One region of the Peribacillus sp. NPDC101480 genome, then DNA from elsewhere that is predicted to be linked to it. Evidence: riboswitches for the same ligand, from Rfam matches in the RefSeq annotation. Region 1 holds a riboswitch; the other holds the start of a gene.
What was found. Region 1 has a riboswitch for S-adenosylmethionine ahead of ACQKMF_RS17870 (YezD family protein). Riboswitches for the same ligand answer to the same signal wherever they lie in the genome.

Region 1 (6,025 bases):
AATAACTTGGAAACCTCACCGATTCGTCTAATATTCTCGGTTCGATCTTCTTCAGAAAAACCTAAATCTTTATTTAATCCGTGGCGGATATTATCACCATCCAAAACATAACTTCGAATATTCCGATTATATAACTCTTTAGCGACCGCGTTCGCAATCGTTGATTTTCCGGAGCCCGAGAGACCAGTGAACCATAGAACTGTGCTTTCATGGCCGTTTTGCTTCCGGCGGAGCTCCTTGGTCAATGACGTTTCATGCCAAGTGACATTCGTACTTTTACTCATTAATAATCCCCCTCTTCATGTGGTCCTTCAATTTATGTCCGATCAGTTATAAACTTCATTCTTTTTTAGACCTTCGATCAATACCTCGATGACTTCTTTACGGCTAAAGGTAGCTGGAGGAATTTCTCCGTTACGCAGCATTTCCCTTACTTTCGTTCCAGACAGGATGACATGGTCTTCCTTGCCATGAGGACAAGTTTTAGCGGAAGCCATATTGCCACATTCTTTACAATAAAAACTATGTTCAAAGAATAATAGCGTGATCCCTAACTCATCTGCGTTGAAATTCCCAAAGATTTTTTGAGCATCATATGTGCCATAATAATCGCCCACACCCGCATGATCACGTCCGACGATAAAATGGGTGCAACCATAATTTTTACGGACCATGGCATGGAAAATGGCTTCTCTAGGTCCTGCATAACGCATGGCAGCAGGGAAAACTGCAAGGGAGACGCGATCCTTAGGATAATATTTTTCAAGCAGCACTTTATAGCTTTCCATTCTTACATCTGCCGGAATGTCATCTGATTTAGTGGCACCTACGAGAGGATTTAAGAATAAGCCGTCGACAATCTCCAATGCTGTCTTTTGAATGTATTCATGTGCACGGTGAACAGGGTTCCTGGTTTGGAAGCCGACAACCGTTTCCCAGCCCTTTTCAGCAAAAGCTTTCCTTGTCTCGACCGGGTCCAAATAATTAGCTTGAAACTGCGGACGCTCTATTCTCTTGATCAACTTTATTTCCCCGCCGGCATATACATCACCGCGGTTATATAAATTTTTCACTCCTGGATGCTTCTCATCATCCGTTTGATAAACTAATGTCGCTTCCAATTGCTTATCTGGTGTGTATATATCGGAAACGGAGAGAACCCCGTATGTTTCACCTTCATGAGTCAACGTTACTTCTTCACCTATAGTAAGGGTTTCGGCAGTTTCTTCGGTCAAAGGCAGCGTAATCGGGATGCTCCATACATGACCGCTGCTAAGCCTCATATCCTTGACCACTGTCTCATAGTCACTTTTTGTAAAGAATCCTTTAATTGGACTGTAGGCACCAGTGCCTATCAATTCAAGATCACTTAAAGCAATTTCATCGATTTCGATCGACTTTGTTATTTTACTAATATCATAATTTGGTTCCCAAAGATCGATTAGTGTTCCTCCGTGCGGTAAACTGATTGTCATGCTAATTTCCCCCTATGGTTTCTATTTATTTAAGATAAATGCAATCCGCATTCCGTTTTTTGAGCTCCTTGCCAACGGCCAGAGCGTAAATCATCTGCATTGAAGGCTGGTGCTGTACATGTTTTACATCCAATGCTCGGATATCCATTATCATGCAGGATATTATATGGAAGTCCGTTTTTATGGGCATAGCGCCAAACATCTTTCCATGTCCAATGTATGAGTGGACATATTTTAACTGACTTGAACTTATTATCCTTATTGATATACTCGGTCGAAGCCCTTGTCTCGGATTGCTCCCTCCGCAGTCCCGAAAGCCATGCTGTTGCCGTTGAAAGCACATCGGTAAGCGGAATGATTTTACGGATGTTACAGCACTTATTTGAATCTCTAACCCATAATTCATCCCCATATTCCGCTGCTTGTTCCTCAAGCGTCAAGGCAGGTTTCTTCATTTCTATCGAAAGCTTTGGATATCGCTTTTTCACTTGCTCGATCAATTGATAAGTTTCCTCAAAATGAACATCTGTATCAAGGAAAACTATTTTGGCAGAAGGATTGACCTTCGCCAATAAATCCGTAAGCACGATGCCTTCAATGCCAAAACTGCAAGCATAAATCAGTTCGTTTCCATAATGGTCATTCGCCCATTGCAGAACTTCCAAAGCACCTTTTGTCTCACTGTCTTCGGGAAATACAGGGAAATCCCCAGTGTTGAAATTTTCATAGTTTATTAATGCAGCCAACTTTGTAGCCCCCTCTAAAACTTGCTGTATCAGGTTAGAGTAACTGTTGATCAATACCCGTTGTAATCTTCTCCAGTTTATTTGACTCTAGGAAAAAAGAGACGAATCTAACCAATACTCTCTTTATATCAGTTAAACCCGCCTCTAGTTTTTCTAGTCAGCAGATACCTTATTTAATTCTTAATTTTTCATTTCTTTCCATTTGAATGATTTTACCATCCTGGACAATAAGTGTAATGGACCCATATTTCATAGAATTAAGCATTTCTTGAAGTCGTTCAAATATTTCTTCAAGCTGATTCTCTTTATCCAAGCCTGTTCCTCCTTTAAGAAAATCCGCGAATTTCTTATTTTCACCGCTGATCAAATGAATTTCTTAGATTTATATAATTCCAAACAACCTTACATTGTTATGGTTTGCCTACAACTTTCCAAAAAGCAAAAATCTTTCCATGATGGAAAGATCCCAAGGTAAATATCTTTACCTTATCTTCCAAAATGATCAACATTTTGTTGGAGGTAGCACCTTGCATCGACCATGCAGGTTGCTGGACTTCAAAGGGCCAATTCCCTCCGTCGCTCTGGATAAGTTTTATTATTTTAAATATTAACATATATTTAATCCTTGTCAATGGAGTTTTCTTATAAAATAACTTGGTTTAATATTATGGATGAACTGTTATTTTTATACACACTATTCCGATTATGATTTTATGTTCATGTAAATATGAAAATAGACTCGTCTTTTTAGATAAAGCCTCCAAAAAAATGAGTCTATTTTCATTAACAAGCCTATAATTGGCGCCTGTCATCTATCCGAAAAAATAATTTCTCGAATTCCAGTCCTTTTAAACGAAGGGATTACTCGAATTCATTAATTTCTTAACTGTATCGCTTCTACAAATTCTTGAACTTGACTCTGGACCCGATCAATTAAATGCAAATCATTTATCGGTTTTTCTGAATTCTGTTTATCTATTTCCTTATCAACAAAATAAATGCCCTGCAGCGGCTCGCCTTTTAATATTGAAATTAATGGTTTAAGTGCATAGTCAATCGCCAATAGATGCCTGTTACTTCCGCCAATCATGATTGGCAGTACTGGCTTACCCTTAAAAGCACCTTCTGGCAGCAAATCAATCAAGGCCTTCAATACACCTGTATAAGAAGCCTTATAAACCGGTGAACCAATAATGACACCTCTAGCTGCTTGAATTTTCTCTGAAAGCTTTAAGATATCTTCGCTATTATATTTGCCTTTGAATAAATCATCTGCTGAGAAATCCGTGATTGAGAAATAAGCTGTAGTAAATCCTTCGTTTTCGACTAATGATTGAATATGTTTTAGTGAAATGTCCGTTCTGGACGGAATAGCCGGACTTCCTGATAAAATTACGATATCGCTCATTTAATATACCCCTCCAATATTACATGATTGCCAGATAAAATCTTCGTAAAGCATTTCGTACAGTATGCATTTATCGTAATAGTCTGAAAAATATAAGTCAAATCTTACACTCTGGACATCTACTCTGAAGGAAAATAAAACGGTCATATTTGCGGCTTGATGCTAAAGCCCTTCAATATGACCGTTTCATTATGTATGTTTTTGTTTTCCATGAATACCATATACCAAAAGTTGAGCAATGCTCTTAATTCGTTCAGAAGTAAAATATGGCTCCTTTTTCTGCTGGTGGATCTCATAATGTGTAGATAATGCCAATGTGAATGAAATGATCCCTACATTAAATAGGATAATATCAGAGATATATTGTATCTCACCACTATCTATTCTCTTCTGTATTTCAATATGCCTGGCATTCGGCTTGAAAATCTGATCTACATATTGCTTCGAAATATCTTGATCGAATTGTGTTTCCCTGAATAGTATCGAAAATTGTTCTTTATTATCAAGAATTTTATTTATCATGGTGCAAACATGATTCTCCACTAGATCATCCGTGGATAGATGGCTAGTCCCATCTTCAGTTTCCTCTTTCTCATCAGGGGTAATTGTAGCTAATAGCAAATCTTTTTTGCTGTCAAAGTATTTGTAAATAGTAGCTTCGGAAACATTGCATGCAGAGGCAATTTCATTCGTTCTTGTCATGTCAAAACCTTTAGTGGCAAAAAGAGTCCGGGCTACATTTATGATTCGTTCTTTCGTTTGCTGCCCTTTTTTCAAAAATATCAACCTTCTTTTATGATGATAAGACCGGTGTCACCAATCTATTTAACATGATATCCCGATGGTATCAATCGGTCAATATTACCTTTGATTCATTAGAATTCAATATTCCCATATATCATAAATAGAAAACATCGTCTAAATTGGGACGAAGTTTTCTTTTACAGAAAATCACTTAAAGGATGCATAGCCATCATCGACCATGACTACACTTCCATTGATCGCATTGCTTCCTCTAACGATAATAGATAGACGGCATTTGCAACGGCTTCTGGCTTAATTAATTTACCGCGCATTTGACTTGCATTCAATTTATCGATGATTCCCATATCTTTATAGCCTTGAATGATAGGAGTGTCAACCCCGCCTGGCGCAATGCCCACTACCCGTATGCCATAAGCACCCAATTCCAAAGCGGCGGTCTGTGTCATAATTCTTACAGCTCCTTTAGTCGCCTGATAGGCAAAGGTTCCGTGGGAAGCTAAGTAGCCAAACACAGAAGCGGTATTAATAATGACCCCCTTGTTACCTAGCTCCTTCATTTTCCGTCCTGCTGCCATGATTCCAAAGGCAACTCCGTGCTGATTCACTCCAATCGTTTTGAAGTAACCCTCCATATCTTGATTGGGGATCATACCGCCTGCACCGATGCCGGCATTATTAAACATGATATCGATCCTTCCGAATCTTTCCGCTGCTTTTTTGATTAAGGATTCAACATCCTCCTGCTTAGAAACATCCGTTTTTACAAAAATGGCCTCTCCGCCATCCGCTGTTATCTGTTCAACGGTTTCCTGTCCCATTTCTTCATTAAAATCCGCAACAACGACCTTGTCCCCTTTTGCTGCGAATTTCAAACATGTGGCTCGGCCAATACCGCTTGCTCCTCCTGTACTGCAACTCTTGCTGTCATATACATTCCCCTTTCAACACCGAAATTTAGTGAGTGTTTACTTACCTTTTTTAATTACAAAAGTAAAGAATATTTAATTCAAGCAATATGTATTTATATAGGGTTTTGAGCTTTCAAAAGTAAAGCTGTCCTATTAATAGGACAGCTTCATTTTTTAACAGGTTTTCAATTCGGCCTTACTTATGGATGTCTTCACCATTTCAATGAAAAGCTGCATAAAACGATCATCACCTGTTAATTCTGGATGAAACGCACTAACGAGGACATGGTCTTGTCTCGCAGCCACTACATTCTCTTCATAAACAGCCAATACTTCTACACCTTCTCCAATTCCATCAGCAAATGGCGCCCGGATGAAAACTGCCTTATAAGGAGTTTCCATTCCTTTGATTGATAGTTCAGCCTCGAAACTATCCTTTTGACGTCCAAATCCGTTCCTTTTCACGGAAATGTCCATTAGTCCAAGATAGGCCTTCTCATCGCCAGTCAATTCATTGGCCGCCAATACCATCCCAGCACATGTACCGAAAATTGGCTTTTTATCTTCGAAGAAAGTTTTGACCGGTTCCATAAATCCATAACGATCCATTAGCTTCCTCATCGTCGTGCTTTCTCCGCCCGGAATGATCAAACCATCGATTTCAAGTAACTGCTCCGGCTTTTTTACTATAACTGCTTGTTCGCCGGCAGCTTTGATTTGATT
Region 2 (6,025 bases), on a different contig from region 1:
AGTGTACATGAGATGATTCCCTGGCCTTTATTCGTTCACTATGCAGCAAGCAAGGGCGGGGTGAAGCTGCTTACGGAGACACTGGCTCTTGAATATGCACCAAAGGGAATCCGTGTGAACAGCATTGGTCCTGGAGCCATCGCCACGCCAATTAATGCCGACAAGCTTGAAGATCCCGAAAAGAAAAAGGATCTTGAAAGCATGATTCCGATGGGGTATATCGGAAAGCCTGAAGAAATTGCTGCGGTTGCTGCATGGCTGGCATCTTCAGAGTCCAGTTATGTAACGGGCATCACTCTATTCGCTGACGGAGGAATGACGAAATACCCTGCATTCCAGGCGGGAAGAGGATGAATTTTGTTTAATGATGCAAAAAGACTCCCAGCAGGCTCAAACCTGCTGGGAGTCTTTTTTTAAGCATTAACGAGTATGATGATTATACCAGCTAATGAAATTATCGACGACCGTATCGATAAACTGGACAGTCGACTCATGTGTAAGCCTGCCTTCGTTATCGATTTTGTCATGCACTGCACCAACATATACTTCATTCCCTGGAAGGAGTGGGGAGGCGATGCCTATTGCGAATAAGATTTCACGCAAATGCAATTGAGCTTTAACCGTTCCTAATTGCCCCATTGAAGCACCCATGATCCATGATGGTTTGCCGATCAAGACTTTATCGACACGTGATAACCAATCGATTGCATTGCCCAATACACCTGGAATCGTACCGTTGTATTCAGGAGTTACCCACAAAACTGCATCTGCTTCGGCCACTTTGCTTTTAAATTCTTTTACAACTGATGGAGGGTCATTTTCAATATCTTGATCATAAAAAGGTAAATCCCGAATGTTCAATATTTCAAGATCGAACCGATCTTGATATCTAGATTGAATATATTTGGCAAGCTTAAGGTTGTAAGACTCTTTACGGATACTTCCCACTATTGCAACAACTTTCATCTTCAATACCTCCAATGATTTTTATAATGGATAATCATGTAAATGTATTCCACTTACCTATTATAATTGGAATGTAAATGAAAGGGAAAAAGGATGCTTGGGAAAAAGTTGAGTTAGAGCTTAATAAACAAATTCCTCTCGAACATTCATTCACTTAGGGTTACCCTGCAAAGTTAGACTCGAAAATTAAATAGATTTGTTTGTGCCAATCCAATCCCCATTACTAGAACTCACCAAACAATATTGCATTTGTTTTTAATTTAATATTATGGCCATTCCTATAGGGATTAAGGAAAAATCCTTTCAGAGAAAATGAAATAAGACGCTTGAAAAAGTAAATAATGAAATATCATGAAGACCGTAAGTGAAATGTGTTTTTTTTGCTTGAAAACTATTTCACTAAAATGACAGGAGAGGATGAAGTTGATCTTTCGTACCATTGATACGGACAAAGATAAAGATATTATCGTTAAATTCAGGAAAGATTCCTTTGTTGTAAGTTTTGGATCTGAGGCAGGTTTTGGAGATGAAAATACATATCTGCAACGAATGGAAGAAAGGGTCCGCAAATTCCCGGGGGGACAGGTGATCATTGAAAAGGACCAAGTACCGATTGGGCAAATGGAACTTCGAATTCGGGCGTATGAAGGAACTGAGATCGGCTATGTAGATTTATTTTATCTTATTCCCGGATACCGCAGTAAAGGCCTTGGCAAGGAATTGGTTCGCTATGCAGAAAACTTTTTCGGGCGATTTAATGTATCCGAATATCATTTAAGGGTTTCTCCGGATAATCAAAGGGCGATTCGCTTATATAAGAATTCAGGCATGATGAAGATAAGGGAAGAAAATGAAATATACCCAGTATGGAGAATGGGCAAATCATTATAGAATATAAAATTTAACTATATTAATATAATTAAAAAGCGTCAATCACTATACTGTGAAAATATTTTAACCGATGAAAAATAGGGTTGACTTTAGAGAAATTAGAATATATAGTGAAGGACATAATTAAATATAACGTTAATTCTTATCAAGAGATGTGGAGGGACTTGGCCCTATGATACCTCGGCAGCGGGTTTTTACTTTTGTAAAAATACTGTGCTAATTCCAACGGACGAAAGTTTGAAAGATAAGAAGGAGCTTTTCTTAGATAATTAATTTAAGAGTTTACTCTTTTTTATGTCTAAAGAGGCCTCTTCTGTCTGATGACGGAAGAGGCCTCTTTTGTTTATTCAAAATGTATATGGTTATTAGGAAATTTGGTGCAATTACTCATGAGTTTCGCAGATTTACTCGTGAGTTTCGAATTTAACCCTATCATTATGAAGCGTTGCAAAGCTCTTCTCTCTGGATAATGAATTCGTACAAATAAACAACATGGGGGGAGATTGGATGATTGAGTTTCAAAATGTTAAAAAGGTATATCAAACAAAGAAACAGACTGTCGAGGCTTTGAAGGGCATTAATTTGACAGTGGAAAAGGGGGATATATTCGGTGTAGTCGGTTATAGCGGGGCCGGGAAGAGTACGTTGATCAGGTTGGTCAATTTGCTTGAACATCCTTCAGATGGTTCGGTGATTGTTGGGGGCAAGGATTTAACCAAATTGAGCGCGAAGGAATTGCGGGCAGAAAAGAAAAAAATCGGGATGATCTTTCAGCATTTCAATTTGCTAAACTCAAAGACCGTTTTTGATAATATCGCCATGCCGCTGATTTTATCGGGAACCCCTGGTAAAGAAATCAAAAAGCGGGTAGGCGAGCTGTTGGAGTTCGTTGGCTTATCGTGCAAAGCAAAGAGTTATCCGGAACAATTATCCGGCGGTCAAAAGCAGCGGATCGGCATTGCGAGAGCATTGGCTACCAATCCATCGATCTTATTGTGTGATGAAGCTACCTCGGCATTGGATCCGCAAACAACGAGTGCTGTTCTGCAGCTCTTAAAGAAAATCAATAAAGAATACAATATTACCATTCTACTAATCACTCATGAGATGTCTGTCATTCGGGAAATTTGCAATAAGGTAGCGGTCATGGAGGGCGGATGCGTCGTTGAACAAGGTTCGGTTTTCGAAGTTTTTGCGAAGCCGCAAACGGATATTGCAAAAAACTTCGTGAGAACGGTCATACATGACGAAATTCCACAAAGTTTCCTAAAAAGCATAGGGTCCCATATCCCGATTATTTGGAAAATTAATTTTATTGGGACTACTTCGGGTACTCCTTTGCTTTCAACCATCTCGAAGAAATATGATGTTCATTTAAGTGTTTTATCAGCCAATATTTCTGAAATTCAGGAAACGCCTTTCGGGAATTTGATCATCGAAGTGACCGGGAATAAAAATGAGGTGGACAAGGCTTATCAGTATATTAAAGATGAGGGGATTCTCGTCCAGGAGGTGCAGATAAATGGGTAATACGCTTTGGGGAATGGAAATAACGGCAGATCAGCTGTCGACAGCTTTCGGTGACACACTTTATATGGTAGCCATCTCATTGGTATTTTCCGGATTGATTGGTCTTCCGCTTGGTATCCTGCTTGTCATTACAAGAAAGGGCCATATCCTGGAGAATAAATGGGTCTTTAATGTATTGAACCCGATCATCAATATATTGCGGTCGGTTCCTTTCATCATCTTGCTAGTAGCACTTATTCCGTTTACCAGAATGATTGTAGGCAGTGCGATCGGAACGAATGCGGCCATTGTTCCGCTAATCTTTTACGCGGCTCCTTATATCGCCCGGCTTGTGGAGAACTCCCTGTTGGAAGTGGACAAAGGGATCATCGAGGCAGCTCAGGCGATGGGGGCGACGACATGGCAAATCATTTATCGTTTTTTGATTCCTGAGGGACTTAGTTCGTTGATCCTTACATTTACAACAGCGACAATCGGGCTTGTTGGATCTACGGCCATGGCAGGTGCCGTCGGTGCAGGCGGGGTCGGAGATTTAGCTTTGGCTTACGGTTATCAAAGGTTTGATACGATGACGATGATCGTCACAGTGGCGGCGCTCGTGATCATCGTTCAATTACTGCAATCCACCGGGAATTTTGTTTCAAGAAAAATCAGAAGAAGATAAAAATAACAGGAGGTAGGAGAAATGAAGAAAATCTTATTAACGATCATAGTATTGGCATTGGCCATCTTGTCTGCAGCATGCGGGAAAGAAGAAGGTGCATCAGGCGGTTCGGATGATGTGAAAACAGTAAAAGTCGGTGTCAGCAGCGGGGATACAAGAACATGGGAATACATTGTCGACATAGCGAAAGAGGAAGGGCTTAATATTGAACTGGTCACTTTCAATGATTATATCCAACCGAACCTTGCTTTAAGTGAAGGTGAAATTGATGCCAATTCATTCCAAACGGTCGCATACTTCGATGAATTCGTTCAAGACCAAAATCTGAAATTAGAGGCCATCGGGTCGACTGTCATTGCTCCTATGGGCCTTTATTCGAAAAAACATAAAGATCTCAAGGATCTTCCGGATGGCGCTACGATTGCCGTTCCGAATGAAGCAACGAACTTTGGCCGTGCACTGCTTCTTCTTCAGGAAGCTGGATTGATTACATTGAAAGAGGAATTCAATGGATCGGGATCATTGGAAATCATTAAGGAAAATCCGAAAAACTTGAAAATCCAACCTGTTGCTGCCGGCAATACACCGCGTCTATTGGATGATGCCGATGCTTCAGCCATCAATAATAACTTTGCCGTCGAAGCAGGCCTTACTTTAAAAGATTCTTTATTCCATGAGAGTAAAACGGCGAAACCATATATTAATATCATTGCAGTTAAAAAGGGTAATGCCGATCGTCCTGAGCTGCAAAAATTAGTGGAGCTTTATCAATCGAAAAAAGTGGAAGCGTTCATTGAAAAAACGTTTAAAGGAAACACCATTCCTGCATATGTTTCTGTAGATGAATTAGTGAATTACCAGGATGCTTGGACAAAACCAGCTAATGAAAAATAATGATTCAGATTCAAAACGAGTGAAGGAATGCCGGATGGATTCAAGATGCCTATCCGGTTCCTTAAACCAAAAAGGGGAGATAAGAATATGGCGAGAGAATTAGTGCAGAAGCAGCATCAGCAGATCATTGAAGATCACATCGACTTTCATTCCAAATTATATATCGAAACGAGTCAAGCCATTCATGCTAAACCCGAAATTGGGAATCAAGAGTTTTTCGCTTCGGATACATTAACCGGAATACTTCGAAATGAAGGATTTGAAGTAACCCGCAATATTGCCGGGCATGAAACAGGGTTCATCGCCAAAAAAACCTCTTCAAAGAAAGGTCCCACAATTGCCTTTTTAGCCGAGTATGATGCATTGCCGGGTTTAGGCCATGCTTGCGGCCATAATATCATCGGCACAACGAGTGTTGCAGCGGGCATTTCCTTGGCTCAAGTGCTGGAGGAAACGGGCGGAGAGGTGATTGTTTTCGGAACACCGGCAGAAGAGGGCGGGCCGAATGGAAGCGCAAAAGGCAGCTTTGTGAAGCACGGTCTATTTGATGGGGTTGATGCGGCAATCCTTATCCATCCCGGCGGGCAAACGCGTGTCACAAGTCCATTTCTGGCAGTCGACCCCCTAGATTTTCATTTTTACGGGAAGTCAGCACATGCAGCAGCAGCACCTGAAGAAGGCGTGAATGCACTTGACGCGGTGATTCAGCTGTTCAATGGCATTAATGCTTTGCGTCAGCAGCTCCCGGCCGAGGTCAAAATTCACGGAATCATCACCAATGGCGGGGAAGCTCCTAACATCATTCCCGAATATGCTTCAGCCAGATTTTACATTAGAGCAACAACATGGAAACTTTGCCAAGAGGTATCCAATAAAATACGTGCTGTTGCCGAAGGGGCAGCACTTGCCACAGGAAGTACGGTTAAAGTTGAACGTTTCCAAAATGAAGTACTCGATTTTGTCATTAATCCAGTTCTGGATGAACTGTTAAAAGAAGAGCTCTCTCAATTAGGGGAAGCAGTGGGTCCTCGAAAAGAGAGTGGCTTTGGCTCGACGGATGCAGGTAATGTAAGCCATGTA

Region 2: linked by a shared signal. The riboswitch ahead of ACQKMF_RS00935 (methionine ABC transporter ATP-binding protein) and the one ahead of ACQKMF_RS17870 (YezD family protein) in region 1 are both predicted to bind S-adenosylmethionine.

The regions. Positions count from the first base shown of each region.
Region 1 covers NZ_JBNNSB010000005.1:151,903-157,927, forward strand. The annotation lists gene cysC (adenylyl-sulfate kinase) at 1-284, opposite strand, end outside; gene sat (sulfate adenylyltransferase) at 327-1,475, opposite strand; gene ACQKMF_RS17865 (phosphoadenylyl-sulfate reductase) at 1,505-2,209, opposite strand; gene ACQKMF_RS17870 (YezD family protein) at 2,391-2,534, opposite strand; SAM riboswitch class I at 2,705-2,813, opposite strand; gene ssuE (NADPH-dependent FMN reductase) at 3,096-3,629, opposite strand; gene ACQKMF_RS17880 (TetR/AcrR family transcriptional regulator) at 3,819-4,406, opposite strand; partial or broken gene ACQKMF_RS17885 (SDR family NAD(P)-dependent oxidoreductase) at 4,581-5,266, opposite strand; gene pdxT (pyridoxal 5'-phosphate synthase glutaminase subunit PdxT) at 5,477-6,025, opposite strand, start outside.
Region 2 covers NZ_JBNNSB010000001.1:175,545-181,569, forward strand. The annotation lists gene ACQKMF_RS00920 (SDR family oxidoreductase) at 1-354, shown strand, start outside; gene ACQKMF_RS00925 (NADPH-dependent FMN reductase) at 421-966, opposite strand; gene ACQKMF_RS00930 (GNAT family N-acetyltransferase) at 1,390-1,857, shown strand; SAM riboswitch class I at 1,997-2,108, shown strand; gene ACQKMF_RS00935 (methionine ABC transporter ATP-binding protein) at 2,365-3,387, shown strand; gene ACQKMF_RS00940 (methionine ABC transporter permease) at 3,401-4,051, shown strand; gene ACQKMF_RS00945 (MetQ/NlpA family ABC transporter substrate-binding protein) at 4,073-4,945, shown strand; gene ACQKMF_RS00950 (M20 family metallopeptidase) at 5,033-6,025, shown strand, end outside.